4 regions of the Rhizobium sp. CAU 1783 genome follow, and region 2 is predicted to be linked to each of the others. Evidence: predicted binding sites of a transcription regulator. Region 2 holds the regulator's gene; each other region holds the start of a gene.
What was found. The regulator LexA, encoded in region 2, represses DNA repair genes until DNA is damaged. The targets are predictions, from matches to a motif close to TGTTCNNNNTGTGTTCNG.
Positions count from the first base shown of each region.

Region 1: a site for LexA is predicted at 2,964-2,981, ahead of dnaE (DNA polymerase III subunit alpha). Genes of this name have one in related genera too.
Region 3: a site for LexA is predicted at 2,099-2,116, ahead of ACX93L_RS14660 (DNA polymerase IV). Genes of this name have one in related genera too.
Region 4: a site for LexA is predicted at 4,707-4,724, ahead of uvrA (excinuclease ABC subunit UvrA). Genes of this name have one in related genera too.

Region 1 covers NZ_JBTOLM010000003.1:187,628-194,860, reverse strand. The annotation lists gene dnaE (DNA polymerase III subunit alpha) at 1-2,720, opposite strand, end outside; gene ACX93L_RS14640 (ABC transporter ATP-binding protein) at 3,094-3,783, opposite strand; gene ACX93L_RS14635 (lipoprotein-releasing ABC transporter permease subunit) at 3,797-5,104, opposite strand; gene proS (proline--tRNA ligase) at 5,126-6,448, opposite strand; gene ACX93L_RS14625 (DUF1467 family protein) at 7,037-7,233, opposite strand, start outside.
Region 2 covers NZ_JBTOLM010000001.1:1,222,864-1,230,096, forward strand. The annotation lists gene ACX93L_RS05605 (cation-translocating P-type ATPase) at 1-251, shown strand, start outside; gene gltA (citrate synthase) at 339-1,628, opposite strand; gene ACX93L_RS05615 (ComEC/Rec2 family competence protein) at 1,914-4,451, shown strand; gene lexA (transcriptional repressor LexA) at 4,442-5,155, opposite strand; gene ACX93L_RS05625 (DUF1003 domain-containing protein) at 5,390-5,932, shown strand; gene ACX93L_RS05630 (VOC family protein) at 5,977-6,873, shown strand; gene kdsA (3-deoxy-8-phosphooctulonate synthase) at 6,870-7,233, shown strand, end outside.
Region 3 covers NZ_JBTOLM010000003.1:197,967-205,199, forward strand. The annotation lists gene ACX93L_RS14655 (GNAT family N-acetyltransferase) at 1-808, shown strand, start outside; gene ACX93L_RS14660 (DNA polymerase IV) at 812-2,095, opposite strand; gene ACX93L_RS14665 (hypothetical protein) at 2,212-2,847, opposite strand; gene ACX93L_RS14670 (DUF3572 domain-containing protein) at 2,848-3,141, opposite strand; gene ACX93L_RS14675 (response regulator) at 3,278-3,649, shown strand; gene ACX93L_RS14680 (PleD family two-component system response regulator) at 3,663-5,036, shown strand; gene rpmG (50S ribosomal protein L33) at 5,894-6,061, opposite strand; gene ACX93L_RS14690 (MFS transporter) at 6,152-7,233, opposite strand, start outside.
Region 4 covers NZ_JBTOLM010000001.1:1,350,675-1,357,907, reverse strand. The annotation lists gene gyrA (DNA gyrase subunit A) at 1-1,635, opposite strand, end outside; gene ACX93L_RS06270 (MarC family protein) at 1,826-2,455, shown strand; gene ACX93L_RS06265 (alpha/beta fold hydrolase) at 2,493-3,359, opposite strand; gene ACX93L_RS06260 (hypothetical protein) at 3,724-3,978, opposite strand; gene ACX93L_RS06255 (single-stranded DNA-binding protein) at 4,076-4,594, opposite strand; gene uvrA (excinuclease ABC subunit UvrA) at 4,873-7,233, shown strand, end outside.

The DNA.
Region 1 (7,233 bases), on a different contig from region 2:
CGACCAAAACAATCGAATGCACCGGCGCAGATCAGGCTTTCGAAGACGCGCCGGTTGACCTGCTTGGGGTCGATCCTGAGGCAGAAGTCCTCGATCGAATCGAACGGCTTGTCGCCGCGGACCTCGACGATGTGCTGGACGGCGGAGTCGCCGACGCCCTTGATGGCGGCCAGCGCGTAATAAATACGGTTCGGACCGGTCTGGAAATGCCGGAACGAGGTCTGCACCGACGGCGGAACGACCTCGATGCCGAGACGGCCGGCATCCTGACGGAAGTCGTTGAGCTTTTCCGTGTTCGCCATGTCGAGCGTCATGGAGGCGGCGAGGAATTCGGTCGGATAATGTGCCTTCATGAAGGCGGTCTGATATGAAACGATGGCGTAGGCCGCAGCATGTGACTTGTTGAAGCCGTAGTTCGCGAACTTGGCGAGCAGGTCGAAGATCACGTCGGCCTGGTTCTTCGACACACCGTTCTCGACGGCACCATCGACGAAGCGGGCGCGCTGCTTGTCCATCTCCTCCTTGATCTTCTTACCCATGGCGCGGCGCAGAAGGTCGGCCTCACCGAGCGAGTAGCCCGAGAGCACCTGAGCGATCTGCATGACCTGCTCCTGGTAGACGATAACGCCCTGCGTTTCCTTGAGAAGGTAGTCGATCTTCGGGTGGATCGACTCGATCTCTTCCTCGCCGTGCTTGCGGGCATTGTAGACGGGGATGTTCTCCATCGGACCCGGACGGTAAAGGGCCACCAGCGCGATGATGTCCTCGATGCAGTCCGGCCGCATACCGATCAGCGCCTTGCGCATGCCGGCACTTTCCACCTGGAACACGCCGACCGTCTCACCGCGCGACAGCATCTCGTAGGTCAGCTTGTCGTCGAGCGGAATGGCCGCCAGGTCGACATCGATGCCCCTCTGTTCCTTGACGAAATCGACAGCCGTCTTGAGAACGGTCAGCGTCTTCAGACCGAGGAAGTCGAATTTCACGAGCCCCGCCTGCTCGACCCACTTCATGTTGAACTGGGTGACCGGCATGTCGGATCGCGGATCGCGATACATCGGCACCAGCTTCGACAGCGGGCGGTCACCGATCACGATTCCGGCCGCATGGGTCGAGGCATGACGGTAGAGGCCCTCGATCTTCTGGGCGATGTCGAGAAGACGGGCGACGACCGGCTCCTCTTCGGCTGCTTCTTGCAGCTTGGGCTCTTCCTCGATCGCCTTCGACAAGGGCGTCGGATTGGCCGGATTGTTCGGCACCAGCTTGCAGATCTTGTCGACCTGGCCATAGGGCATCTCGAGCACGCGGCCGACGTCGCGCAAGGCCGCGCGCGCCTGCAGCGAACCGAAGGTGATGATCTGTGCCACCTGCTCGCGGCCATACTTACGCTGGACGTAGCGGATCACCTCTTCGCGGCGATCCTGGCAGAAGTCGATGTCGAAGTCGGGCATCGACACGCGTTCCGGATTGAGGAAGCGTTCGAAGAGCAGCGAAAAGCGCAAAGGATCGACGTCGGTGATGGTCAACGCATAGGCGACGAGCGAGCCCGCACCCGAGCCGCGACCGGGGCCAACCGGGATGTCATGCTGCTTGGCCCATTTGATGAAGTCCGAAACGATCAGGAAGTAACCCGGAAACTTCATGCGCTCGATGATCGAAAGCTCGAACTCGAGACGCTCGCGGTAGTCTTGTTCGGTGAACCCCGCCGCCATGCCGAGCGCGGCGATACGTCCATCCAGGCCCTCGACCGCCTGACGGCGCAGTTCCAGCGCCTCGGCGCGCTCGGCCTCCTCCGGATCCTCGACGCCGCCGGTGAAGCGCGGCAGGATCGGCTTGCGGGTGTCGAGCACGAAGGCGCAGCGCCGGGCGATCTCGACGGTGTTGGCGAGCGCTTCCGGCAAGTCGGCGAACAGAGCCTGCATCTCTTCCCGGCTCTTCAGATAGTGATCCGGCGTCAGGCGGAAACGGCTGTCGTCAGATACGATCGCGTTGTGCGCGACCGCCATCAGCGCGTCATGGGCTTCATAGTCACCCCGCGACGGAAAGAAGGCCTCGTTGGTCGCGACCAGCGGAACGTCATGGTCATAGGCAAGCCCGACCATGCGGCGTTCATGGGACTTGTCGTATTCACCGTGGCGCTGCAGCTCGACATACAGCCGGTCGCCGAACAGACGCTTCAGCTCGAGCAGACGGGCTTCGGCCTGGGCGCGGTGGCCCTCCTTCAGCGCTGAGTCGACCGGACCCTTCGCCGCCCCGGTCAGGCAGATCAGTCCCGCCGTTCCGATCTCCTCCAGCCAGGACATGCCGATATGCACGGCCTGGGTCGAATCCCCGCCGAGATAGGCCCGGCTGACAAGATCCACGAGACGTTCATAGCCCCCGGCATCGGCCGCAAGCAAAACGATCGCCGGATAGCCGCCCGGCTGGCCTGCCCGCTTCTCGACGCTGCCATCCTCCATGTCGATGGAAAGCTGGCAGCCGATGATCGGCTGCAGACCGTCGCCCAAGGCCTTCTGTGAGAACTCCAGCGCCACGAACAGGTTGTTGGTATCGGTGATGGCGATCGCAGGCTGGTTGTCGGCAACGGCCTTGCCGAGAACTTTCTTGAGCGGCAGCGCGCCTTCAAGCAGCGAATAGGCCGAGTGGAGTCTCAGGTGAACGAAACCCGGGCCAGCACCGGTCTTTACCGGATCGTTCCCGTCAATTGCAGTCTCGCCCATGAAGCTTCCCCGGCACATTTTGAATCGGCCGCGATTTTCGGCCGAGCGCGCGATGAAGTCCAGAATTCTTTGCCGAGATCAGGCGCTCTATACAGCTTTGCTGTGTGGCACCTAAGGGCGCCGGGTCACAGAGCCAGCATGATCACCGAGAGGCTGGCAACAAACATGGAAATCGAGGCGAATGCGGCGACGTCACGAAGAATTTCGGTCATGTCTCTCTCCTGGCTCGTTATGTTTTTAATTTGTTCGCTTTTTGTTCCGTTGTCAACCAAAAAAAGGCCACACCTCGCCGGAGCATGAATCCGGTAAGGTGCGGCCCGTTGATGCTTAGCGATTCAGCGAAGCCGTTGGCTCCGGTCGCTCGACGATGCGATCAGGCGGCGTAGTCGACGACGCGACCGTCGACCAACGTCACACAGCGATCCATGCGCCGTGCAAGCTCGTGATTGTGGGTAGCGATCATCGCGGCGAGACCCGACTGGCGCACCAGGGCTTCGAGCGCGGAGAAGACGTAGGATGCGGTCTCGGGGTCGAGGTTGCCGGTCGGCTCGTCGGCGAGCAGGACGAGCGGCGCATTGGCAACGGCGCGGGCGATCGCGACACGCTGCTGCTCACCGCCGGAGAGCTCGGCCGGACGATGGTCGCCGCGGTGGCCGATGCGCATATAGTCGAGCAGCTGGGCCGCCCGTTCGCGGGCCTCGGCGTGCGACAGGCCGGCGATCAGCTGCGGCATCATGATGTTTTCCAGCGCCGAGAACTCCGGCAACAGGTGGTGAAACTGGTAGACGAAGCCGATCGAGTTGCGACGGATCGCGGTGCGCTTTTCGTCGGAGAGCCCCTGGCAGGCGACACCGCCGATGGTTACCTCGCCCGCATCGGGATGTTCGAGCAAACCGGCGACGTGCAGAAGAGTCGACTTGCCGGTGCCCGAGGGGGCCACGAGCGCGACCGTCTCGCCGCTTCTCAGGCTGAAATCGGCGCCCTTGAGGATGCTGAGCAGGGTTTCGCCCTGGCCATAGTGCCGGTCGATACCCGTGAGTGAAAGTACAGTGTCGGAGGCCATCAAACCGGTATCCTTATTCGTAGCGCAGGGCCTGGACCGGGTCGAGGCGCGAGGCGCGCCAGGCCGGGAAAATCGTCGCCAGGAAGGACAGGCTGAGAGCCATGACGACGACGGATACCGTCTCGCCCACGTTCATGTCGGCGGGCAGCTGGCTGAGGAAGTAGAGCTCGGGATCGAAAAGAACGGTTCCGGAAACCCAGCTGAAAAACTGGCGGATCGATTCGATGTTGAGACAGACGATAACACCGAGCGCCACGCCCGCTAGCGTTCCGGCCGTGCCGATCGCCGCCCCGGTCATGAAGAAGATGCGCATGATGGCATTGGCACTGGCGCCCATGGTGCGCAGGATGGCGATGTCGCTCGACTTGTCCTTCACCAGCATGATGAGGCCGGAAATGATGTTGAGCGCCGCGACGAGGACGATCAGCGTCAGGATCATGAACATCACGTTGCGCTCGACCTGAAGCGCCGAGAAGAAGGTCTGGTTGCGCTGGCGCCAGTCGGTGATGAAGATCTGCCGGCCGGCGGCCTGTTCGATCTGCGGGCGCAGCGCGTCGACGTCATCGGGATTCGAGACGAACAGCTCGATCGACTGCACGATGCCCTCGGCATTGAAATAGAGCTGCGATTCCTCGAGCGGCATGTAGATGATCGAGGAATCATACTCCGACATGCCGATCTCGAAGACGCCGGAGACCGGATAGGCCTTGACGCGCGGATTGACACCGAGCGGCGTCACGTCGCCCTCCGGGGAGACCAGCGTAATCGTGTCGCCGGCGGTGATGCCGAGATCGGCCGCCATGCGCGAGCCGACCAGCACGCCCTGCCCCGCAGCGAAGCCGACGAGATCGCCCGCACGAATATTGGTGGAGACGGTCTTGAGCTTGGTCACGTCCTCGGGACGAATGCCGCGCACCAGCGCCCCCGTGCCGGCGCCGGCGCGACCTGAGGCCAAGGTCTGTCCCTCGACCAGCGGCAGGGCCATGGTCACGCCGGGAACGGCTGCGAACTTGATGGCGAGCTCGGCATAGTTCTCCAGCGGGCCGTCGACCGGCTGGACGATCATGTGGCCGTTGATGCCGAGGATGCGGCTGATGAGCTCGGTGCGGAAACCGTTCATCACCGCCATGACGATGATGAGCGTCGCCACGCCGAGCATGATGCCGACGAAGGAGAAACCGGCGATCACCGAGATGAAGGCCTCCTTGCGCCGGGCGCGCAGATAGCGCCAGGCGACCATGCGCTCGAAGGCGGAGAAAGGCCGGGCGGCGCTGCCGTTTCCGGCCCCGGCCGTCTCGTTGGCGGAGGCTGCACTCGTCATTACGTCTCCTCGCTCGGGAAGTTACCCGACCAGCTTGTTGATGGCAGCCTCGATGGTCATCGTCTCGCGGGCACCGGTCTTGCGGTCCTTCAATTCGATTTCCCCGTTGGCGACCGACCGGGGACCGGCAATCACCTGGACCGGAACGCCAATCAGGTCGGCGGTCGCGAACTTCGTGCCGGCACGGTCGTCCGTGTCGTCGTAAAGCGTATCCTTGCCGGCCTTCGTGAGTGCCGCGTAGATCTTCTCGCAGGCCGCATCGCAAGCCGCGTCGCCGGCCTTCATGTTGATCACGACGGCATCGAAGGGCGCGACGGATGCCGGCCAGATGATTCCGTTCTCGTCATGCGAGGCTTCGATGATGGCGGGAACAAGGCGCGTCGGGCCAATGCCGTAGGAGCCCATGTGGACAACATGTTCCTTGCCGTCAGGCCCCTGAACCTTGGCGCCCATCGGCTCGGAATACTTCGTTCCGAAATAGAAGATATGGCCAACCTCGATGCCGCGCGCGGACAGGCGGTCGCCTTCGGCGATCGTGCCAAAGGCCGCCTCGTCATGCATTTCCGAGGTTGCGGCATAAACCGAGGTCCACTTGTCGAAGATCGACTGCAAGCCGGCGACGTCATCGAAATCCGTGTCGACGGAAGGAATGTCGAAATCGACGAAGCTCTTGTGGCAGAAGACTTCCGACTCGCCGGTTTCGGCGAGGATGATGAACTCGTGGCTGTGATTGCCGCCGATCGGGCCGGTATCCGCACGCATCGGGATGGCGCGCAGACCGAGCCGGTCGAAGGTGCGCAGATAGGCGACGAACATCTTGTTGTAGGAATGGATGGCGTCCTCGCGGGTCAGATCGAAGGAATAGGCATCCTTCATGAGGAACTCGCGCGAACGCATCGTGCCGAAGCGCGGACGAATTTCGTCACGGAACTTCAGCTGGATGTGGTAGAGATTGAGCGGCAGATCCTTGTAGGACTTCACATAGGAACGGAAGATGTCGGTGATCATCTCCTCGTTGGTCGGGCCGTAGAGCATCGGGCGGTCCTGGCGGTCCTTGATGCGCAGCATTTCCTTGCCGTAGTCGTCGTAGCGGCCGCTTTCCTGCCAAAGATCGGCCGACTGCAGCGTCGGCATCAGGAGCTCGATCGCGCCGGAGCGATTCTGTTCCTCACGAATGATCTTGTTGACCTTGTCGAGAACGCGCTTGCCGAGCGGGAGCCAGGAATAGATCCCCTGGCTCTGCTGACGGATCATGCCCGTCCGCAGCATCAGGCGGTGGGATACGATTTCCGCTTCCTTCGGGTTTTCCTTGAGGATCGGCATGAAATAGCGCGAAAGACGCATAACAGGTTCCAGACAGTTTAGGATTCCGCAAACGGCGGAATCAGCCATGACACGGGTGTTTCTCGAAGCGTACATAGCGGTTTCCCAACCCGAAGAAAACCCGCTCGCTGAGAGCCTTCGAGACAGCCCACGGACCCACTTTCTTCCGCCCGAAGCAACTTTCGGCAAGGCAAAATGCAGGTTTGCGTCATCACAAGTGCGACATTTGGGTATTTTTGGATTTTTTCTGGTGACTGTAGCAAATATGCAAAAAATGGGGTGACAAAGCGCACAGATTGGGCTAGCGTGAGCCCATAAAAGAGGCAAGAAGTTCAATTTCTTGCCAAATTCGCGGTCAAGTCTTGGGAGGATCAGATCTTAGGCGCGCTTGTTCGCAGCCCCTTAAATGGTGAAGGATCACGCGATAATTGAAACAAGGTCTTCGGACCTTGTTTTTTTTTGCCCTTGTCGCAGCCTGCCGCCGTGCCGGCAGGAATTACTCAGCGATCGTCGTTAAAGATCTGAGTCTTAGGTCACTTCCCTCACATTCAGAATCACAAAGGCGCGGGGTATAAGCCCGCGCCTCTCGCTCTCTCCCGCTATCGGGAATTAGTCGAATTTGGGGACCACGTTGGGCAGGCTGTCGAGCCCGATGCCAAAGTACGTGGATGCGACGTACCAGCCGGAAAAAATCAGTCCGGAGACCAGTGTCGTCACCAGAACGACCCGGCTGCCCCGGAATCGGGCCGGCGCACTTTCGACACTGCCCGGCACCACGTCATTCGCTTCAGCCTGGGTCTTCATGC
Region 2 (7,233 bases):
ACAGCCGGTCGGAACGGCGTTCGGTGTTCCGCCAGTCGCTCGCTTCGAACCCGTTCCTCCTCATCGGAGTGCTCGGGTCACAGGCGCTGCACCTCGGGGCCATGTATGTGTCTGGCCTCAACAGCCTGCTTGGCATCAGCCCGATCACGCTCAGCGAATGGCTGTTGCTGCTGCTCGCGGGCTCCAGTCTTCTCTTCGTCAGCGAGATCGAGAAGGTCATCTACCGACGGCAATTGGCAAACATGCCCTGAACGTAGTCAAGTGCCGTCCGTAGTCATGAAAAAGGCCGACGGAATTCCGTCGGCCTTTTTCAGTATCAAGACGTGACTGTCAGACGATCAGCGCTGGCCGACCGGCACGTAGTCGCGCTTCGGTGCGCCGGTGTAGAGCTGGCGTGGACGACCGATGCGCTGCTGCGGATCCTCGATCATCTCGTTCCACTGGGCGATCCAGCCGACGGTGCGGGCGAGCGCGAAGAGAACGGTGAACATGGTCGTGGGGAAGCCAAGCGCACGCAGGGTGATGCCGGAATAGAAGTCGACGTTCGGGTAGAGCTTCTTTTCCTTGAAGTAGTCGTCGCTGAGCGCGATCTTTTCGAGCTCGAGCGCGACCTGCATCAGCGGATCGTCCGAATGGCCGGTCGCTTCCAGGACCTCGTACATGGTCTTCTGCATGATCTTGGCGCGCGGGTCGTAGTTCTTGTAGACGCGGTGGCCAAAGCCCATCAGGCGGAACGGGTCGTTCTTGTCCTTGGCGCGGGCGATGTATTCCGGAATACGGTCAACCGTGCCGATTTCCTGCAGCATGTTGAGGGCCGCTTCGTTGGCGCCGCCGTGGGCCGGGCCCCAGAGGCAGGCGATGCCGGCCGCGATGCAGGCGAACGGGTTGGCACCCGACGAGCCGGCGAGACGCACGGTCGAGGTCGATGCGTTCTGCTCGTGGTCTGCGTGCAGGATGAAGATGCGGTCCATGGCGCGGGCCAGAACCGGGTTCACCTTGTACTCGTCGCAGGGAACGGCGAAGCACATGTGCAGGAAGTTCGCCGCGTAGTCGAGATTGTTCTTCGGGTAAACGAAGGGCTGGCCGATGTGATACTTGTAGGCCATGGCGGCGATCGTCGGCATCTTGGCGATCATGCGCAGCGAAGCGACCATGCGCTGGTGCGGATCGGTGATGTCGGTCGAGTCGTGGTAGAAGGCCGAGAGCGCGCCGACGGTGCCGACCATGACGGCCATCGGATGGGCGTCGCGGCGGAAGCCGGTGAAGAACTTGCTCATTTGCTCATGCACCATGGTGTGGTGCGTGACGCGATAGTCGAAGTCCTTCTTCTGGGCAGCCGTCGGCAGTTCACCGTAAAGCAGCAGGTAGCAGACTTCGAGGAAGTCGCCCTTTTCGGCCAACTGCTCGATCGGATAGCCGCGGTGCAGAAGCACGCCTTCGTCGCCGTCGATATAGGTGATCTTGGATTCGCATGACGCGGTGGACGTGAAGCCCGGATCGTACGTAAAGGCGCCGGTGTGCTTGTAGAGGGCGCCGATGTCGACGACGTCAGGACCGATGGTGCCGGCCTTGACGGCCAGATCGACCGACTTATCCCCGAGTTTCAAAGAAGCGCTTTTGTCCGTCATGCTAATCCTCCGGAATTGGCGGGAGAGCGTCCGAAAGGGCGCCCTTGGGTTTAAGCGTAGGCATGTAGCTATATGATACGGAAGTTAATGCCAAGCTATCCAAAGGGCAAATTGTGCGTCGCGAAAAAGGCTGTCGCGCAGGGTGTCTCAGATTTAATCGATTGAGTAATTTATGCGGGAAAACTTCTTGTCGCGCTCGTGAAAATTGCTAGATTTCCTGTTGCGAACGCGCGGACCGTGGGGCGCCAATCGGCCAGCCGGCGCGGGGCAGGGGGCAGGCAATTGGTGGAGATTGCCGAAAGACGGGATGACCTCGACGCGGTGGGCGCGATGCCGCTGCAGCCGACGGCATATTTTGGCCGGAGTGCTGGTTCGCCTAACACGCTCGTGCGAACCGCTGGTCCCCGTGCTCGTCTCTCCGAACGCCTGACGCAGCTTTGGTATGGCCTCCTGGCGGACTTGGCGCGTGAGGCGGAGCATGGCCATCTTTTTCATTTCGTCCCGGTCTTTCTCGGAGCCGGCGCGGTTACCTGGTTTTCGCTCGCTCGGCCGCCTCCGACCAGCGTCCTGACGGGACTGCTGGCCGCACTCTTGTTCCTTCTTCTCGCCGCGGCGACCGGTCGGCCGCGACTGCGCGGAATGTTGGCGTGCGTGGTCCTGCCGGTTGCCGGCATGGTGCTGGCCGCCATGGAGACCGGCAGGCTGGGGACGACGATCCTCGACAGCGGCGTGACGACCATCGTCACGGGTATCGTCGAGAGGCGCGAGGCGGGGGCCAATGGCGAATGGCGCTACGAGATCCGCCTGACGGCAACGGCCGAGCCACGGTTGAAGCGGCCGCCCGAGCGGATCTCTATCCTGGCACGCGGCGCGAACCGGCCGGCTCTTCTGGGCGAGGCGATCCGGGGGCGGGCGCGACTTTCACCGCCTTCCGGGCCGGCGCTTCCGGGCCTCAATGATTTCGCCTTCGCCAGCTATTTCAACGAAATCGGAGCGGTGGGCTTCTTTCTCGGCCCGGCTCAGGCCGGCGCGGCCGGGATGGCGAGCAACGAGGGGTTCTGGATAATGGCCGACCGCGTGCTCTTTTCCTTGCGGGATCGGATCTCGACACGCATCCGCACGGAACTTGCGGGTGATCCCGGCGCCTTTGCCGCCTCGATCATCACCGGCGAGCGCCGCTCGATGTCGAAGGGCGCGACAGAGGCCTTGCGGCTCTCGGGCCTCGCGCACATCACCGCGATCTCGGGGCTGAACATGGCGCTGGCCGCGGGGATCTTCTTCGTCGGCCTGCGCAAGATCCTCAGCCTCCTGCCAGGGCTTGCCCAAACGATGCCGATCAAGAAGTTCGCGGCCTTCGGCGCGCTTGCCGCCGCCTTCGCCTACCTGCTGATATCAGGCTGCCAGGTCTCGGCGGTGCGTGCTTTCCTGATGACGGCAATCATGCTGGTCGCGGTGCTCTTCGATCGCCCGGCGATCAGCCTGCGCAACCTGGCCCTTGCTGCGATCGTGATCCTGGTGGTCAGCCCATCGGCGGTGATGGGGCCAAGTTTCCAGATGTCGTTTGCAGCGACGGCCGGTCTGATTGCCGGCTATGCCGCGTGGCGCAGCCGGCCGCGCAAGCCCTCCCTGCCATTCGCGATACCGGGTCTTTCCTTGCTTGCAGCAGGCGGGAAGATTCTTGGGGGGGCTTTCGCAACCTCCCTGATCGGCGGGTTGTCGACCGCGGCCTTCGCCGTTTCCCATTTTCATCGGCTGGCGCCGCACAGCCTGGAAGCCAATCTCGTGGCCATGCCGATCATCTCGATCCTCGTCATGCCGGCAGGGCTCGTGGCGATGCTGCTGATGCCTCTCGGTCTCGACGGGCCGTTTCTCTGGGTGATGGGGTGGGGGCTCGAATGGGTGATCGCCATCGCTGAGTGGATTGCCGGGTGGGACGACGCAATCCGCTTTTCGCGACTGCCGGGCTGGTTCCTGCCTCTGACCTCCCTCGGTCTGCTGATGTTGACGCTGCTCCGATCGCACCTCCGGCAGGCCGGAAGCCTTTTGCTCGGGGCGAGCCTACTCGCGGTACTCATCGCGCCGCTTCCACCGGTCGCCGACCTTTATGTGGCGGAGGACGGTCGCCTGGTCGGGATGTGGATGGAGCCAGGTCGGCTTGCCACCAACCGCGTCCGCCCTCCGTCGTTTATCTTCGACCAGTGGCAATCCGCACTTGGCTTTTCGGGCCATGAGCCGCCGGTATTCCTCGACAAAGCCGGCGACAAACAACCCTCTGGACAAGCCACCCAAAAGCAGGACGGGTCGAAGGCCGCGCAGGATGCGTTAGCGCCGGCAAAGGCCAGACCGCAACTTTCGGAGGCGGATCTGGAAGACGGCGAAAGGCGGATGAAGGCTGCACTCGCAAAAGCCTCCGGCCCGCGGTTCGCCTGTGAGGGAAAGTCATGGTGCGTCGCTGTCCTCGAGAACGGCTGGACCATCGCGACAGTCGAGGAGCCCGTCTTTGTCGGGGGCGCCTGTGACAGTGCGGATATCGTGATCGCGGCGAGGCGGACTGGATTTCAACGCTGCCAATCCGGCGCTCACCTTTTCACAGCCGAAACCCTCAGGCAGACCGGCGCGCTCGAAATCACGCTCGGTAATCGGCGGAGCCGCACATTGTCGGTCACCTCCGCCATCGAACGAGGAGACAATCGGCCATGGACCGTGCATCGCCTCTATGACTGGCGGACGGAACGTTTTGTCTTCCCGCCAACGCAGGACGAGTCGGCTCCCCGTTCCCACGAAAAAGGCGGGTTCGATGACCCGCCCTCGCTTCAGTGGTAACGCCGGATAAGGCCGACGAGCTTGCCTTGGATTTTCACCCGGTCCGGCGGGAAAATGCGCGTTTCATAGGCGGGATTCGCGGCCTCCAGCGCAATCGACGCTCCCCGGCGGCGGAAGCGTTTCAACGTCGCCTCCTCGTCGTCGACCAGCGCAACGATGATGTCGCCCGGATTGGCATTCGAGGCATTGCGGATGATGACCGTGTCGCCGTCGAGAATGCCGGCTTCGATCATCGAATCACCCTTCACCTCCAGGGCGTAGTGGTCACCGGAACCGATCATCTCGGCCGGAACCGTGATGTCGTGGGTGTTGTTCTGAATGGCCGAGATCGGCACGCCGGCGGCAATGCGGCCCATGACCGGAACGCTGACGGAGTTCGCGGCGTCCTCTACGGCGACCTTCGGCGGTGCGACCGGGGCGGGCTTGCCCAGGCTGCCCTCGATGACGCTCGGCGAGAAGCCGCGGCGCGGCTGGAGGCTCGGTGTATAGGCCTCGGGCAGCTTGATGACCTCCAACGCCCGGGCCCGGTTAGGGAGACGGCGAATGAAACCGCGTTCCTCAAGCGCCGTGATAAGGCGGTGAATGCCGGACTTCGAGGCCAGGTCGAGCGCATCCTTCATCTCGTCGAAGGATGGGGGAACGCCCGACTCCTTCATCCGCTCGTGGATGAACAGAAGCAGTTCCTGTTGCTTTCGCGTCAGCATGTTGCGGTGCCCCATTCGTGAAACAAATACAGAACATACACTATCTGTTCCATTTGTGTTCCGCAAGGGGATAAAAAAACGTGAAGAAGCCGTCAGATCTTGTGTTTTATCGGGAGGCCCGGTCCGCGGAATGGCCGCCTCAACGCATGCGACCGTTGACAGGGCAGTCCCCATATCGAATGACGGGGCCGGGGTCTGGTGTCCGCATGTGCGGCAGAGCGGAGACGGTGAGACATGTTTGGCGATATCGAGAAGAAGGTGTTCGGCAAGGCTGCGCATGAGCTCAGCGAAGCGGAACGCCGGGTCCTCAAGAAGGCCCGCGAGCGGCGGGTGCTTTCGACGAACGCAAGCGAGGATTTTCTCGCCGCCGCAACGCCCGGGCAACGACTTGCGGATTCGATCGCCCGGGTCGGCGGGTCCTGGGGTTTCATCGTCGGGTTCGGTGCCTTCCTGGTCGCCTGGGTGATCCTCAATACCGTCGTGCTGGCGACGCATGCGCTCGATCCCTATCCGTTCATCTTCCTCAACCTGTTGCTCTCGATGCTTGCGGCGATCCAGGCGCCGGTCATCATGATGAGCCAGAACCGGCAGGCGGCGCGGGACCGTTTCATGGCGGCCAAGGACTACGAGATAAACCTGAAGGCGGAGATCGAGGTGCTGGCGCTGCACCACAAGATCGATGAGCAGGTGCTGATCGAGCTCCAGGCGGCCCGGAGCGAGATTGCCGCACTGAAGGAAGCGGTGCTTGCCCTTTCATCGACGCGCGGGAGTGATTAGGTAGTCGCAAGAACGGTCTGTCAGGCGCAAGGAGTGCATTCCCGATGACATCCAAACAGCATGCGGTGGGAGCGGTCGACCACCTCGTCCTACCGGTTACGTCGCTCGAGGCGACACGCGCCCGGTTTGCTCAGCTCGGCTTCACGGTCGCGCCGGATGCGCGTCATCCGTTCGGGACGGAGAATGCCTGCGTCTTCTTCGGGGACGACACCTATCTCGAACCGCTGGCCGTCGGTAGCCGCGAAGAATGCGAGGCTGCAGCCAGGGCCGGCAACATGTTCGTCGCGCGGGATCAGGCGTTCCGCTTCCGCAACGGGCAGGAGGGCTTTTCCGCGATCGTGGTGAAGACGGTTGACGCGGATGCCGATCACGCGCGGTTTGCCGGCGCAGGCTTTTCCGGCGGACCGATGCTGCATTTCGAGCGCATGTTCAAGATGGCCGACGGCTCCGAGGTTCTCGGCGGTTTCAAGCTCGCCTTTGCCGCCGATCTCAGGGCTCCCGATTTTTTCCTGTTCGCCTGCGAACGGGTGAACCCGCTGCCCGCGGACCGCGGCGCGCTGGCCCGGCATGCCAATGGCGCACTCGGCCTCTCGGCGGTCGTGCTCGTCGAGGAAAACCCAAGCGATTTCCAGTATCTGCTCGAAGAGGTGTTCGAACAGCGCGCGGTGGAGGCGCACTCCTTCGGGATCGCGCTTCAGACAAGGAATGTGAAGGTCGAGGCGCTCACCCCTGAGGGGCTCGATGGCTATTTCGGTATCGACGCCCGAGGAGCCGGGCGTGGACTCAAGGGCCGGCTGGTCATGGTGCGCGTCGGCGATATCGGCGTGACAGAGCGCCTGCTCGCTGATAATGGCGTCGCATTCAGCCGCCGCGGCGCGCGCCTGATCGTTCCGCACGAGGCGGGGCAGGGCGTGGCCTTCGCATTCGAGGAGGTTTCATGAGCATTCAGACCAATTCCGAAGTCGTCGTCGGCGATGGTGCCGCCAAGGCGGTTTTCTCCAATTCGAAGCGTTTTGCGCTGATCGCCGGCCCCTGCCAGATGGAGAGCCGCGACCATGCCTTCATGATCGCCGGGCAACTCTCCGAAATCTGCCGGGAACTTGGGCTCGGGCTCGTCTACAAGTCGTCCTTCGACAAGGCCAACCGCACGTCCCTTTCGGCCGAACGCGGCATCGGCCTGGACAAGGCCATGGAGGTCTTTGCCGACCTCAAGAAGGAATACGGCTTTCCGGTACTGACCGACGTGCACACGGAAGAGCACTGCCGGCTGGTGGCGCCGACGGTCGACGTGCTGCAGATCC
Region 3 (7,233 bases), on a different contig from region 2:
TCTGATCCTCCACTGCCACAGCCTGCGCTGGGCAATCGAAAACGGTTACCAGATCTACGATCTCGGCACGGGCGACTACAGTTACAAGGATTCCTTCGGGGCGGAACATCGCCAGGTCGAGCGCTTCCGCATATCGACCCTGTCCGGGCAGAACCTTGGCGGCAGGCTCGACCCACGAACGCTCGACGCTGCCTTTTCGAAGGCCGCCGCCTTCGACCGTGCCGGGCAGGCGGACGCCGCCGCCCTTTGCTGTCAACAGATCCTCGCCACCGACCCGGCCTATCAGCCGGCCCTGGAGCTTGGTCAGAGGTTGGAACAGTCGCTGCGGCAGCGCGTGGACGGTCTTGTCGCAGCCGCGCTCTCCCACCTGCGCTCAGGCGCGCTCGCCGCCGCGGAAGCCGATTTACGGGACGCGCTCGACCTTGATCCGGACTGCCTGCCGGCCTTGCTCAGCCTCGCCGCACTGCTGATTCAGAAGAACGCGACGGATTTGGCTGCCGAACTTCTCGACCGAGCGCTCGCTGTGGCTCCATCTTCCGCCGCAGTTCACCTCCAGCGCGGAAACGTACTCATCATGCAATCAAGGCTGGACGAGGCTCTGCAGAGTTACGACAAGGCAATCGCCCTGGACGGAACGAATGCGGTGGCCTTCAGCAATCGCGGCACATTATTGCGTAAGCTCCGGCGCCTAGACGAGGCCGAGGAGAGCTATCGGCAAGCGCTTGCGCTCGATCCCGCCAACGAGCAGGCGGCGCGCAATCTCGGTCGGCTCCAAAGCGAGGCGGGCGGGACGCCGGACGGCGCCTGACGCTCATTTGTCCCGGCCGAAGGTGTAGCCGGTCTGGACGCTCCCCTTGCCGAATTTTTCCCGCAGCTTGTCCATCGCCGCTTCTGCGGCCGCCCGCCGTTGCGATTGTTCGTCCACCAGGTCAGGCGGATCGGCAAGCGCCTCGTCCTGCAGGTCGCTCACACCGATCCCGATCAGGCGAAAGCGCGTTCCGTCCGTCTCCTTTTCCAGAAGGCCGAGCCCGGTCCGGAAGATCTTGTCGGCGAGCTGGGTCGGATCATCGAGCCGTCGGTTTCGGGTTCGCCCCTTGAAGTCGGCGGTCTTAAGCTTCAGCACGACCGTCTGGCCGGCTATGCCGGAGCGCTTCAAGCGCCAGGCAACCTTTTCCGAGAGGGCTCGCAGATGCGGAACAAGCTCTTCATGGGATGAGATGTCGTCGAAGAAGGTCGTCTCAGCCGAAACGGACTTGGCCGCCTCGTTGAGATGGACCTCGCGGTCGTCGATGCCGCGCGACAGCCGGAAGAGACGCTGTCCCATCGAGCCGTAGCGCCGCATCAGGTCGCCTTCCTCCATGGTCTGCAACTGGCCCACCGTTCGAATCCCGTCGCGCTCCAGCGTGGCTGCAAACGCCTTGCCGACGCCCCAGATCGTGGTGACCGGGCGCGGCGCGAGGAAGTCGAGCGCCTCGGCCTCGCCGATGACCGAGAAGCCGCGCGGTTTCTGCAGGTCGGACGCCACCTTCGCCAGGAACTTGCAGTAGGATAGCCCGACGGAGACGGTGATGCCCACTTCCTGTTCGACGCGTCTGGCGAAGCGGGCAAGCACCCGGGCGGCCGGGTCGTGATGCAGGCGTTCCGTGCCCTTGAGCTCAAGAAAGGCCTCGTCGATCGACAGGGGCTGCACGAGAGGGGTCAATTCCTCCATCATGGCGCGCACCTGCCGGCCGACGCGCGCGTATTTTTCCATGTCGGGACGGATGACGATTGCCTGCGGACAGGCCTCCAGCGCCTTGAACATCGGCATCGCGGAGCGCACTCCGTGGATCCGGGCAATGTAGCAGGCGGTCGAAACGACGCCGCGCTTGCCGCCACCGATGATCACCGGCTTGTCGACCAGATCCGGATTGTCGCGCTTCTCGACGGCGGCATAGAAGGCATCGCAGTCGATATGGGCGAGCGTCAGCTGGTTGAGTTCCGGATGATAAACGAGGCGAGGGCTGCCGCACGCGATGCAACGCCGCCGCTCGTCCGGTTGCGCCTTCAGGCAGTCTCGGCAGAAGCCCGGAGATTGAGTGCTATCCGTCGTCATCTGGGGAACAAAGGTTGAACGTCTGGACATTAGGCGCTAGCCTGCGGACTGGCAAGCGAAACGATGGCCTGTGCGTGCGATCCCGAAACCTTGCGGGACGGGAGGCCTTCCGCCGGTCAGCCCGCAAGGTGCGCGGAAATGAGACCCAGTGCCTCCGGCCAGTCGCGCGCCCGCCGGACGCGGTCGCCTGCAGGAGGTGCCAATTGATGGATGTCGATCGGCGGAGGAAGGTGGACGAGGAGGCATTGCGGCAAATGCTCACCGACCGAATGGAGGTTGTGGACCATGTCGTCGATGAAGGCGACGGGCAGGGCCCTCTCGCCGTGCAGGCACCGGACAAGCGGACCTTTGGCCTCCTTCGCCGCAATGAGCGGATAGGTGAACCCGAAGCGGTCGAGAAGGCGACGGCGCGCCGCGAAGTGCTGGGGCGGCATGGCCGTGAGGAAGATCAGATCCGCTGTATCGGAAAGCGCGCGCAGAGCGCCGGTGGCGTCGGAAAAGGGCGATTGCCATTGTTCCTGTTCCGCGAAGAAGCCCTCGAGCAGCGCGCTGACGGCATCGGCCTCGACCGGTGTGTCATCGGTTTCTCCGACGATATTTCCATGCAGGCGGAAGGAGCGGGGAATCAACCTGAGCCCGTGACTGGCGAGAAAGGCGCGAAACGGCGTGACGAATTCGAGCACCACATCGTCGACGTCGCACACGACCAGCGGGCGTTCCGTCAGCCGGATGTTCTCAACGGACTCGGACACTCAATACTCGCCGGACCCGAGCGACGGCCCGGTGTAATGGTGCGACGCGGAGACGACGGTCTCCGGCTTGATTCCGCTCGCCTCGCAGAAGGCCATCAGGCTGGGCTCGTGGGCCATCAGGAAGTCGAGCATGCCCGCCAGAAAGCTAGGGTCGCCCACCGCTTGCCGCAACTGGTCCGGCCGTGTGCCGGAAAGTGCAAGGAATCGGCCGAGCATGTCCGGTTCGTTGGCCAGCCAGCCGAGCACGGCGATGGCGGTTTCCTCGGCTTCGGCGGGTATGCTGGTATTGTTCATGAGCCTTTCCGAAATTCCCAACAGAGTTACCTATTTCTCAACCAAATGACCTTAGCATGACATCGCGCGCAATGTGCAGACTGCCTTTGTCGTACAGATATTTACTGGCGCCAGGCGGGATTGAGGGACAGGGTGAATGCCGAAGAAGGTAATGATTGTCGAAGACAACGAGCTCAACATGAAGCTCTTCCGCGATCTTATCGAAGCATCCGGCTACGAGACGATTCAGACCCGCAACGGTCTGGAGGCGCTCGATCTTGCCCGCAAGCATCATCCCGATCTCATTCTCATGGACATCCAGCTGCCCGAAGTCTCAGGCCTCGACGTGACGCGCTGGCTGAAGGCAGATCCCGAGCTTCATGTCATCCCGGTCATTGCGGTGACGGCCTTTGCGATGAAGGGCGACGAGGAACGCATCCGACAGGGTGGCTGCGAGGCCTATGTCTCGAAGCCGATCTCGGTGCCGAAGTTCATCGAGACCATCAAGACCTATCTCGGCGACGCGTGAGGGAACGGCAAAGATGACCGCGAGAATCCTAGTCGTCGACGATATCCCGGCCAACGTCAAACTCCTCGAGGCGCGGTTGCTCGCCGAATATTTCGAAGTGCTGACAGCCGACAATGGGCGTGATGCGCTTGATATCTGCGACCGCACCCAGGTCGACGTCATCCTGCTCGACATCATGATGCCCGGCATGGACGGTTTCGAAGTCTGCGAGCGCCTGAAGGCCAACCCGCGCACCGCTCACATTCCGGTGGTCATGGTCACCGCACTCGATCAGCCCTCCGACCGCGTGCGCGGCCTGAAGGCCGGAGCCGACGACTTTCTTACCAAGCCGGTCAACGACCTGCAGCTGATCTCGCGTGTGAAAAGTCTCGTGCGCCTCAAGACGTTGAGCGACGAACTGCGCATCCGCGCCGACACCGCGCAGCAGATCGGCATCGACGACAGCCTGCGCCTGAGTGACGGACGCCTGGAAGAGGCCGGTCAGGTCCTGCTGGTCGACAGCCGCGGCAGCTCGCAGGAGCGCATCATCAAGACACTGAAGCCGATCGCCGTGGTTAACGCCATGTCCGATCCGCAGGCCGCGGTCTTTGAGGCGGTCGAAAACCCCTTCGATCTCGTGATCGTCAACGGCAATCTCGATGACTACGACCCGCTGCGCCTCTGCTCGCAGCTGCGTTCGCTCGAGCGGACGCGTTTCGTGCCGATCCTCCTGATTACCGAACACGGCGACGACCAGATGATCGTCCGCGCCCTCGACCTCGGCGTGAACGACTATATCGTCCGTCCGCTCGATCCGAATGAACTGGTGGCCCGCACGCTGACCCAGATCCGCCGCAAGCGTTTCAATGATCGTCTGCGCAACAGCGTGACCCAGACCATTGAGCTGGCCGTCACCGACGGGCTCACGGGGCTGCACAACCGCCGCTATCTCGATAGCCATCTCAAGATGCTGTTCACCCGTGCCCAGGCGCGGGGACGGCCGCTTTCCGTCTGCATCACCGACATCGACCGGTTCAAACACGTAAACGACACCTTCGGCCACGACGCGGGCGACGAGGTGTTGAAAGAGTTTGCGATGCGCGTCCGCTCGACGGTGCGCGGCGCGGATCTCGCCTGCCGATATGGTGGCGAGGAATTCGTTCTGGTCATGCCGGATACTCCGGCGCAGGCAGCGGCGGTCATCGCCGAGCGCCTGCGCAGCATCATCGAGACTAAGCCCTTCCAATTGCGCGGGGCGGGCCAGATGCTCGACGTAACGGCGTCGATGGGTATTGCGACTGTCGGCGGTGGCGTCGAGACCCCGGAACAGCTGTTGAAACAGGCCGATCTGGCGCTCTACGAGGCCAAGCGCTCCGGCCGCAACCGCGTCGTGGCTGCTGCTGCCTGACGCTTTCTTCGCCAAGCCTGCGGCATTTTGCGCCATCGGCGGACGTGATGACAAACTTCTTTTGTCAAGAGGCCTGAATCGGGGATTGCGCGATCCGCCGCCTTTGATGAAAATACCAATATATAAGCGTCTCTTTATACGCTTCCGCGCCCAGTCCGGCGTCATGTCGGCTGGATGACGAAGAACAGGCGCAGTCTGATTTGGCGGATTTAAGCCACTTTTCGCTGTCTTGTGCGATTTTCTAAGTCTAGATCACAAGAGAACTCTCGAATCGCGTCGATCGCTGTCGATTCTTACCGATAAATATTAGAATTCAATTATATTGATGGGTATGCACGGTGACCATTTGTGATGAGAATGCTTATTTTTTGGGTGATGGACTTTGGTCTCGCTGAGTTTTACTTGAAAGTATTCGGAGGGCGAGCTTGAGTAACGCTCGCTCTAGTCTAGGCGCGACTTCCCGATCTTAACCATAGCCACAAGCAAAATGTGGAAGGGTTAAGAAACTGTTGATTTTCATCTGAAGTTGAGCGAAGTTGACACCAACGAAAGAGATGCCTCGAAAAGAGGCTGATCGATACCCCATGATGCTCAGGTCCGCCGCATCTCCTGGGTCGTGGGGTCGGTCGGTTGATACGCAAAATAAAAACGGTTCCTCGTGCCGTCTTTGCGTGTCGACCGACCCCCTATTGAAAAGGGCACCGCAGCCAGACCGGCGCGGTGCCCTTTTTCTTTGCTCTACAGTGCCAGACCGTTGGATGCGCGTGGGGGGGGGAGGTCGCCGTCGCGATGTACCAAAACGAAAAGGCGCGTTGCCGGGGCAACGCGCCTGAACGTTCGGATAACCGATCAAGAAATTACTTGATCTTGGTTTCCTTGAATTCGACGTGCTTCTTGACGACCGGATCGTACTTCGTCTTGGTCATCTTTTCCGTCATCGTGCGGCTGTTCTTCGTCGTAACGTAGAAGGTACCCGTGTCGGCTGTCGACAGCAGCTTGATCTTGATGGTTGTAGCCTTGGCCATGGTCGTCCTGCCTCTAATAAACGAAGCCGTGGACGACCGAACGAAGCCCACGGCAAATCTGGCGCGAAACTACAAATCGCGCCCGAAAAGTCAAGTCCGTTTGCCCCTAAAAAGCAGCCTTCCCACGGAAAGGGCCACATAGAGGCCGAAGAAACCGGCGATCGCCCAGGCAAAACCGTGGTTTCCGGAGATGTCGATGGCCGCGCCGATCACCTGCGGACCGGCAACGGTACCGACCGCGTAGCAGAAGACGAAGGCGGCATTGGCGGCGGCGAGATCGGATCCGGTCAGCCGGGAGCCGAGGTGGCTGAGGCCGACCGTATAGAGGCCGGATACGCTGCCGCCCCAGAACAGCAGCACGACCGCCATCAGCAGCCAGTTCCCGGAAAGCCAGGGCAGGGCGAGCGAACCCGCAAGGCCGATGACCGCCATGGCGGAGAGCAGCAGCCTGCGGTCCTTCAGGTGGTCGGACAGCATTCCGAGCGGAATCTGGAAGATCATGTTGCCGATGCCCATCACCGTCAGCAACAGCGCGGCCTGCGATTCGCCGAAACCGATTCGCGTCGCGTAGATCGGAAAGAGCGACAGCCCCCCCACCTCGACGGCACCGAAGATGAACACGGCGGCCGTCGCCGTCGGGACGAGGAAGATGTAGCGCAGGAAATGATTGCTCGGCTTCTCGTCGAGTGCCGGGCTTTCGCCCCGCGCGACATAGATAGGGATCGCAGCGGCAAGGATTGCCACAGCACCGACGGCGAACGGCAGAATGCCGTCGCTGCCGAGCAGGGAGAAGAGCAGGGGCCCCGACGCGAAGCCGACCGACAGCACGGTGGCATAAATGCCGAGAACGAGCCCACGACGCTTTGGCGGGGCGGCGGCATTGATCCAGAACTCGGAAAGGATGAAGAGCGTTGTGGTCGCGCCGTGGAAGGCGATGCGAAGCGGAAACCACATCCAGAACTGTTCGGCATAATAGAAGCCGATCGAACTCACCGCTGCAATGACGACGGCCCAGAGCATGGTCGGCGCCACGCCCCAGTCATGGGCGAGCTTGGTGGTGATAGGCGCCGCAGCCATGGCCGCGATCCCGGCCATCGCCGAATTGAGACCGATCAGCGTCGAGGAAATGCCGCGCTTTTCGAGAATGATGCTGAGCAGCGGCAGGCCGAGGC
Region 4 (7,233 bases), 130 kb from region 2:
GCCCGCATGCGAGACGGTGACGACCATGTCCTCGCGGGCGATCAGATCCTCGTCGTCCATGTCCGGACCGCCTTCGACGATCTGGGTGCGGCGCGGGGTGCCGAATTCGTCGCGAATGGCGGTGAGTTCGTCCTTGACGATGGTCTGGATGCGCAGCCGCGACGACAGGATGTCGAGATAGTCGCTGATCTCGGCACCGATCTTGTTCAGTTCCTCGTCGATTTCATCGCGGCCAAGCGCGGTCAGGCGCGCGAGACGCAGTTCGAGGATGGCGCGTGCCTGCTCTTCCGAGAGGTTGTACGTCATGTCCTCGTTGATGCGATGGCGCGGATCGTCGATCAGGCGGATCAGCGCCTCGACGTCGTGCGCCGGCCAGCGGCGCTCCATCAGCTGCTCGCGTGCGGTCGCCGGATCGGGCGCACGGCGGATCAGGTTGATGACCTCGTCGATATTGGCGACTGCAATTGCAAGGCCAACCAACACGTGGGCACGGTCGCGCGCCTTGCGCAGCAGGTACTTGGTACGGCGGCTGACCACTTCCTCGCGGAAGGTGACGAAGGCGCGCAGCATGTCGAGCAGGCTGAGCTGTTCGGGCTTGCCCCCATTCAGCGCCACCATGTTGCAGCCGAACGAGGTCTGAAGCGGTGTGTAGCGATAGAGCTGGTTCAGGATGACGTCGGCATTGGCGTCGCGCTTCAGCTCGATCACCACGCGATAGCCTTCGCGGTCGGACTCGTCGCGCAGGTCGGAAATGCCCTCGATGCGCTTCTCGCGCACGAGTTCCGCCATCTTCTCGATCATCGTCGCCTTGTTCACCTGATAGGGGATCTCGGAGATGATGATCTGTTCGCGGTCGCCGCGCATCGGCTCGATACGGGCAACGCCGCGCATGATCACAGAGCCGCGGCCGGTCTCGTAGGCGGACCTGATACCGGAGCGGCCGAGGATCATGGCGCCGGTCGGGAAGTCCGGCCCCGGAATGATCTCCATCAGTTCCGGAAGCTCGATTGCCGGATTGTCGATCAGCGCGATGCAGCCGTCGATCACCTCGGTCAGGTTGTGCGGCGGGATGTTGGTCGCCATGCCGACCGCGATGCCGCCCGCTCCGTTGACGAGAAGGTTCGGGAACTTGGCGGGAACAACGACCGGCTCCTGCATGGTGCCGTCATAGTTCTCGCGGAAATCGATGGTTTCCTTGTCGAGGTCGTCGAGTAGCGAATGTGCGGCCTTCTGCAGGCGGCACTCCGTGTAACGCTGGGCGGCGGGCGGGTCGCCGTCGACCGAGCCGAAATTGCCCTGGCCGTCGATCAGCGGCAGGCGCAGCGACCAGTCCTGGGCCATGCGGGCGAGCGCGTCGTAAATCGCGGCGTCACCGTGCGGGTGATACTTACCCATCACGTCGCCGGTCACGCGGGCCGACTTCACATATTTCTTGTTCCAGTCGATCCCCATCTCACTCATCGAGAAGAGAATGCGTCGGTGAACAGGCTTCAGACCGTCGCGGACGTCGGGAAGCGCGCGGCTCACGATGACGCTCATCGCGTAATCGAGATACGACCGCTGCATTTCCTCCATGATGGAAATCGGCTCGATGCCTTGGGGGAACTTGCCGCCGGGAGTGTTTTGCTCAGTCAAATCAGGTCACGATCTTGGTTCGGAATCACTCGTCAGTTTATAGCCGAAAGGGGGAGAATGCGCCAATTTCGCGCCCCCTCGCGCAACGGTTATAAACAGCTCTTTTGCGGCGCTGGAAAGGCAAGCAGATCAAGAACTTGCAAAGGCGAAGCCGCTGGCATTTAAATATCGGCTGAATTGGGGGGAAGCCATGGCCGGCACCGATGTGATGATCAATGCCTTCACGACGCTACTCGTGACCGTCGACCCGCCGGGTCTCGCCCCGCTCTTCCTCGGACTGACCCAGGGAATGACCCGTGGCGAGCGCAAGCAGGTCGCCGTCCGTGGTTCTCTGATCGCCTTCGCCATCCTCGCCGTCTTCGCCCTGTTCGGCGCCGCGATCCTCGGCGCGCTCGGCATTTCGATGGGCGCCTTCCGCATTGCCGGCGGCCTGATGCTGTTTGCCATCTCGTTCGAGATGATTTTCGAGAAGCGCAACGAGCGTAAGGAAAAGACCACCGACGCGGCGATCACCAAGGACCACATCCACAATCTCGCGGTCTTCCCGCTGGCGATCCCGCTGATCGCCGGACCCGGTGCGATCTCGGCGACCGTGCTCATCGCCGGCACGATGGATGACGTGGTCGGCAAGGTGCAGTTGATCCTCGTCATCGGCGCCTGCGTCGCACTGGTTTTCTTGGCATTGACGCTCGCCGAACGGCTCAACCGGTTCCTCGGCGTAACCGGCCGGGCGCTGCTCACCCGGCTGCTCGGCGTGCTTCTGTCGGCGCTGTCGGTGCAGTTCGTGGTCGATGGGGTGAAGTCCGCCTTCGGCGGATGAGACCCGGCCGAATCTGGTTCGGCCGGATCGGTGGTTGTCAGTCTTCGAGGAAGGAAAGGAGCGTCGCATCGAAGCGATCGCTTTCTTCGAATTGCGGCGTGTGGGCGCTTCGGTCAAACATCCGCACGGTGAGCGCCGCAAAATCGTGCTTGAACGGTCGCCAGGCCTCTGGCGGCGCGATCAGATAGTCATGACTACCTAGGGCGAGAAGGACCGGCGCCTTCACGGCCCTGGCCAGCGCGTGCATGTCGAGATCGCGAAACACTTCGCCCCAGAGGTGATCGAAGCCGATGTCGTTGACGACGACATCCTGCCAAAGAGGGCTTGCGTCGAAGGCTGCATCGAACCAGCTGCGGGCACCCAGCCGGATCAGCAGATGCTTGAAGCGTTCGTTCGGCCGGGCCGCCATGTCAGTGCCGAGGCGTCCCATGTCGCGGGTGAAGACCGCCTTCCGCTCCGGTGGAGCCCGTTCTTCGAAGCGACGGTCGGCTAAGGCGGCCATTGCCGCGCTCTGGTTGGGCCCGGTTGCGACCATGACGACATGCGTGACACGTTCGGGATGGCGGCGGGCATATTCGAGCGCCATATAGCCGTGACCGGAATGGCCGAGGATGGCAAAGCGCTCAAGGCCAAAGGCGATGCGCGCCCGCTCGATGTCAGCGATGATCGTGTCGAACGCAAAGTCGCCTGGTTCGACCGCTCCATCGGCCGTGGCAAAGCAGCGGTGATCGACGAAATATAGGCGCAACGAACGCCGCAACGCCGGCGAGAAAGTGCGGGCATAATAGAGGCTGCTGCCGATCACCAGCAGGGACGGCCCCTCGCCTTCGATCTGGTAAGAAAGCGAAAACGCGCCCGAACGGATGGTGCCGCGTTCCACGCGGTCCGAGAAATGGTGTTCCATGATTGTCTTCCGTATGCGCCGGCCGGCGGACGCCTTCTGCGATCCGCATAATCCGGTCGTTGATCCTGGACATGCACCCGCCGTCGCAGCCGGAGAAGGCAGCGTCGTCTGCGGGCGGTTTCAAGGTCAACGTCGCTAACGGATCAGGCGCATGGCGGTCCCGGAAGTTGCTGTGAACGGCCCCGGCCCCAATGGCCGAGCGGACGGCAAGCCGACATGGATCAATATTAGCGTCGGAAGCAGACGCCGACAAGGTGGTCGCACGACTACACCACCGTGCAAGAGATCCAGCAAGGATGGTCATAGGAACACAGCCGCGCCCGGCTAGATCCGGTCGGGGCGAGCATCGCCCCTCGCCCTGGCTTCAACGCTGCGCCTTCAGGATGCGCTTCCAGATCGTGCCGCCGAGGAAGCGGTTGAAGACGATGAAATAGGCGATGATCAGGCCGAAGAGGACCACGGCGGGGAGCCCGTTCAGCTGGAAGCCGCCTTCGGTACGATCGCCCGTCACCGAGGCCACGGCAAAGCCCAGCACCAGAAAGGCGGTGACGAGATCGAGCAGGAAGGCCAGGATGATCCGCCAGCTAGCAGGGCCCGCCGTTTGCGTGGTGTCATTCATGGTTCATCTCCCCCTTTGTTCCCTTGCCCCCACCGACTGCCCGAACCGGCCTTGCCGCCCCGGAAACGCAAAAGCGGCGCCGCAGCGCCGCTGTCGATCAAAACGGGATGTCGTCATCCAGATCGCGCGAGAATCCGCCCGAAGGAGGGGCACTTGCGCCACCGCGCTGCGAACCGCCGCGCGAGGGAGTCGGCGCGCCATAGTCGTCACCGCCGCCAAAACCGCCGCCGAAGTCGTTGCCGCGCGATGCGCCGCCGCCCTCGCCGCGACCGCCCAGCATGGTCAGGTTGCCATTGAAACCCTGCAGGACCACTTCGGTCGAATACCGGTCCTGGCCGCTCTGGTCCTGCCACTTGCGGGTCTGCAGCTGGCCCTCGACATAGACCGTCGAGCCCTTCTTCAGATACTGCTCGGCCACCTTGCACAGACCTTCGTTGAAGATCACCACGGTGTGCCACTCGGTCTTTTCCTTGCGCTCGCCGGTGTTGCGGTCGCGCCAGCTTTCCGAGGTGGCAATACGCAGGTTGGCGATCGGTCGACCATCCTGGGTTCGGCGGATTTCCGGGTCGGCGCCCAGATTGCCGATCAAAATTACCTTGTTGACGCTGCCAGCCATAACTCTCACCCTGCCGTCGCCGGTCCGGCGACTTCCAAAATCACGATCGCGACACTTTAAACCAAGACTTCACCATGGTGCGCGGTTTATCCACGCCATCCACAGCGAAAAATGTTCTTTATTTGTTCTAGTGTTTCGCTAGGATGCTGTCAATAGAATCGAATTCATCCCCGAGAAACGGCTGAGGCGGCTCGACAGGGCGGTCGCCGTGACTAAATAAGGAGAGCTCTCCTCCCGAGCGCCCTTCCCTGAGAGCTTTGTCCAGTCGAGACCTGTCCATGAGTGAACTGAAGACCATTTCCATCCGCGGTGCGCGCGAGCACAATCTGAAGGGCATCGACCTCGATCTGCCGCGCAACGCGCTCATCGTCATGACCGGGCTTTCGGGTTCGGGAAAATCGTCGCTCGCCTTCGACACGATCTATGCGGAAGGTCAGCGGCGCTACGTCGAGAGCCTTTCGGCCTATGCGCGTCAGTTCCTCGAGATGATGCAGAAGCCGGATGTCGACCAGATCGAAGGCCTTTCGCCGGCGATCTCGATCGAGCAGAAGACGACCTCGCGCAACCCACGCTCGACGGTCGGTACGGTCACCGAGATCTACGACTACATGCGCCTGCTCTTTGCCCGCGTCGGCGTGCCCTATTCGCCGGCGACCGGCCTGCCGATCGAGAGCCAGACGGTCTCCCAGATCGTCGACCGCATCATCGCCTACGAGGAGGGAACGCGCCTCTACATCCTGGCGCCGATGATCCGCGGACGAAAGGGCGAGTACAAGAAGGAACTTGCCGAGCTGATGAAGAAAGGCTTCCAGCGCGTCAAGATCGACGGGCAGTTCTACGAGATCGCCGAGGCGCCGACGCTCGACAAGAAGTACAAGCACGACATCGACGTGGTGGTCGACCGCGTCGTGGTGCGTCCGGACATCGCCTCGCGCCTCGCCGACAGCCTCGAGACCTGCCTGCGGCTCGCCGATGGTCTGGCCGTCGCGGAATTCGCCGACAAGCCGCTGCCGATCGAGGAGACCGCCGCCGGTGGCTCGGCCAACAAGTCGTTGAACGAAACCCACGAGCGGGTGCTGTTTTCCGAAAAATTCGCCTGCCCGGTTTCCGGTTTCACCATTCCGGAGATCGAGCCGCGTCTCTTCTCCTTCAACAACCCTTTCGGCGCCTGCCCGACCTGTGACGGCCTCGGCTCGCAGCAGAAGATCGACGAGGCGCTGATCGTGCCTGAGATGCATCGGCGCCTGAATGACGGGGCGATCGCGCCCTGGGCGAAGTCGGCTTCGCCCTATTACAACCAGACGCTCGAGGCGCTCGGCAAGGCCTATGGCTTCAAGCTCTCGAACAAGTGGTCAGAACTGAACGAGGCCGCCCAGAAGGCGATCCTCCACGGAACCGACGAGAAGATCGACTTCCATTACGCCGACGGTGCGCGATCCTACACCACGACCAAGACCTTCGAGGGCATCGTCCCGAACCTCGAACGCCGCTGGAAGGAAACCGACAGCGCTTGGGCGCGCGAGGAAATCGAGCGCTACATGTCGGCGGCCCCCTGCCCGTCCTGCGCCGGCTTCCGTTTGAAGCCCGAGGCGCTGGCCGTGAAGGTGAACGGCCTTCATATCGGCGAAGTCACCGAGATGTCGATCCGCGTTGCTGGCGCCTGGTTCAAGGACCTGCCGGCAAAGCTGACCTCCAAGCAGAATGAGATCGCCGTCCGTATCCTGAAGGAGATCCGTGAGCGCCTGCAGTTCCTTAACGACGTCGGTCTCGACTATCTGTCAATGTCGCGCAATTCCGGCACCCTATCGGGCGGCGAGAGCCAGCGCATCCGGCTTGCGTCCCAGATCGGCTCGGGCCTCACGGGCGTGCTTTATGTTCTCGACGAGCCGTCGATCGGCCTGCACCAGCGCGACAATGCCCGCCTGCTCGACACACTGAAACACCTGCGTGACATCGGCAACACGGTGATCGTCGTCGAACACGACGAGGATGCGATCCTGACTGCCGACTATGTAGTCGATATCGGGCCGGCGGCCGGCATTCACGGCGGCCAGGTCATCGCGCAGGGCACGCCGCAGGACATCATGGCGAACCCGAATTCGCTGACCGGCAAATATCTGACCGGCGAACTCGGCGTCGGCGTGCCCGACAAACGCCGCAAGCCCAAGAAGGGCCAGCAGATCAAGGTGGTCGGCGCCAGGGGCAACAACCTGAAAAACGTGACGGCGGCGATCCCGCTGGGCGTGTTCACCGCCGTGACCGGTGTGTCGGGCGGCGGCAAGTCGACCTTCCTGATCGAGACGCTCTACAAGGCGGCCGCCCGCCGCGTCATGGGCGCGCGCGAAAACCCTGCAGAGCACGAGCGGATCGACGGCTTCGAATTCATCGACAAGGTGATCGACATCGACCAGTCGCCCATCGGCCGGACACCGCGCTCCAACCCGGCGACCTATACCGGTGCCTTCACGCCGATCCGCGATTGGTATGCCGGCCTGCCGGAGGCCAAGGCCCGCGGCTATCAGCCGGGGCGCTTCTCCTTCAACGTCAAGGGTGGGCGCTGCGAGGCCTGCCAGGGCGACGGCGTCATCAAGATCGAGATGCACTTCCTGCCGGACGTCTACGTCACCTGTGACGTCTGT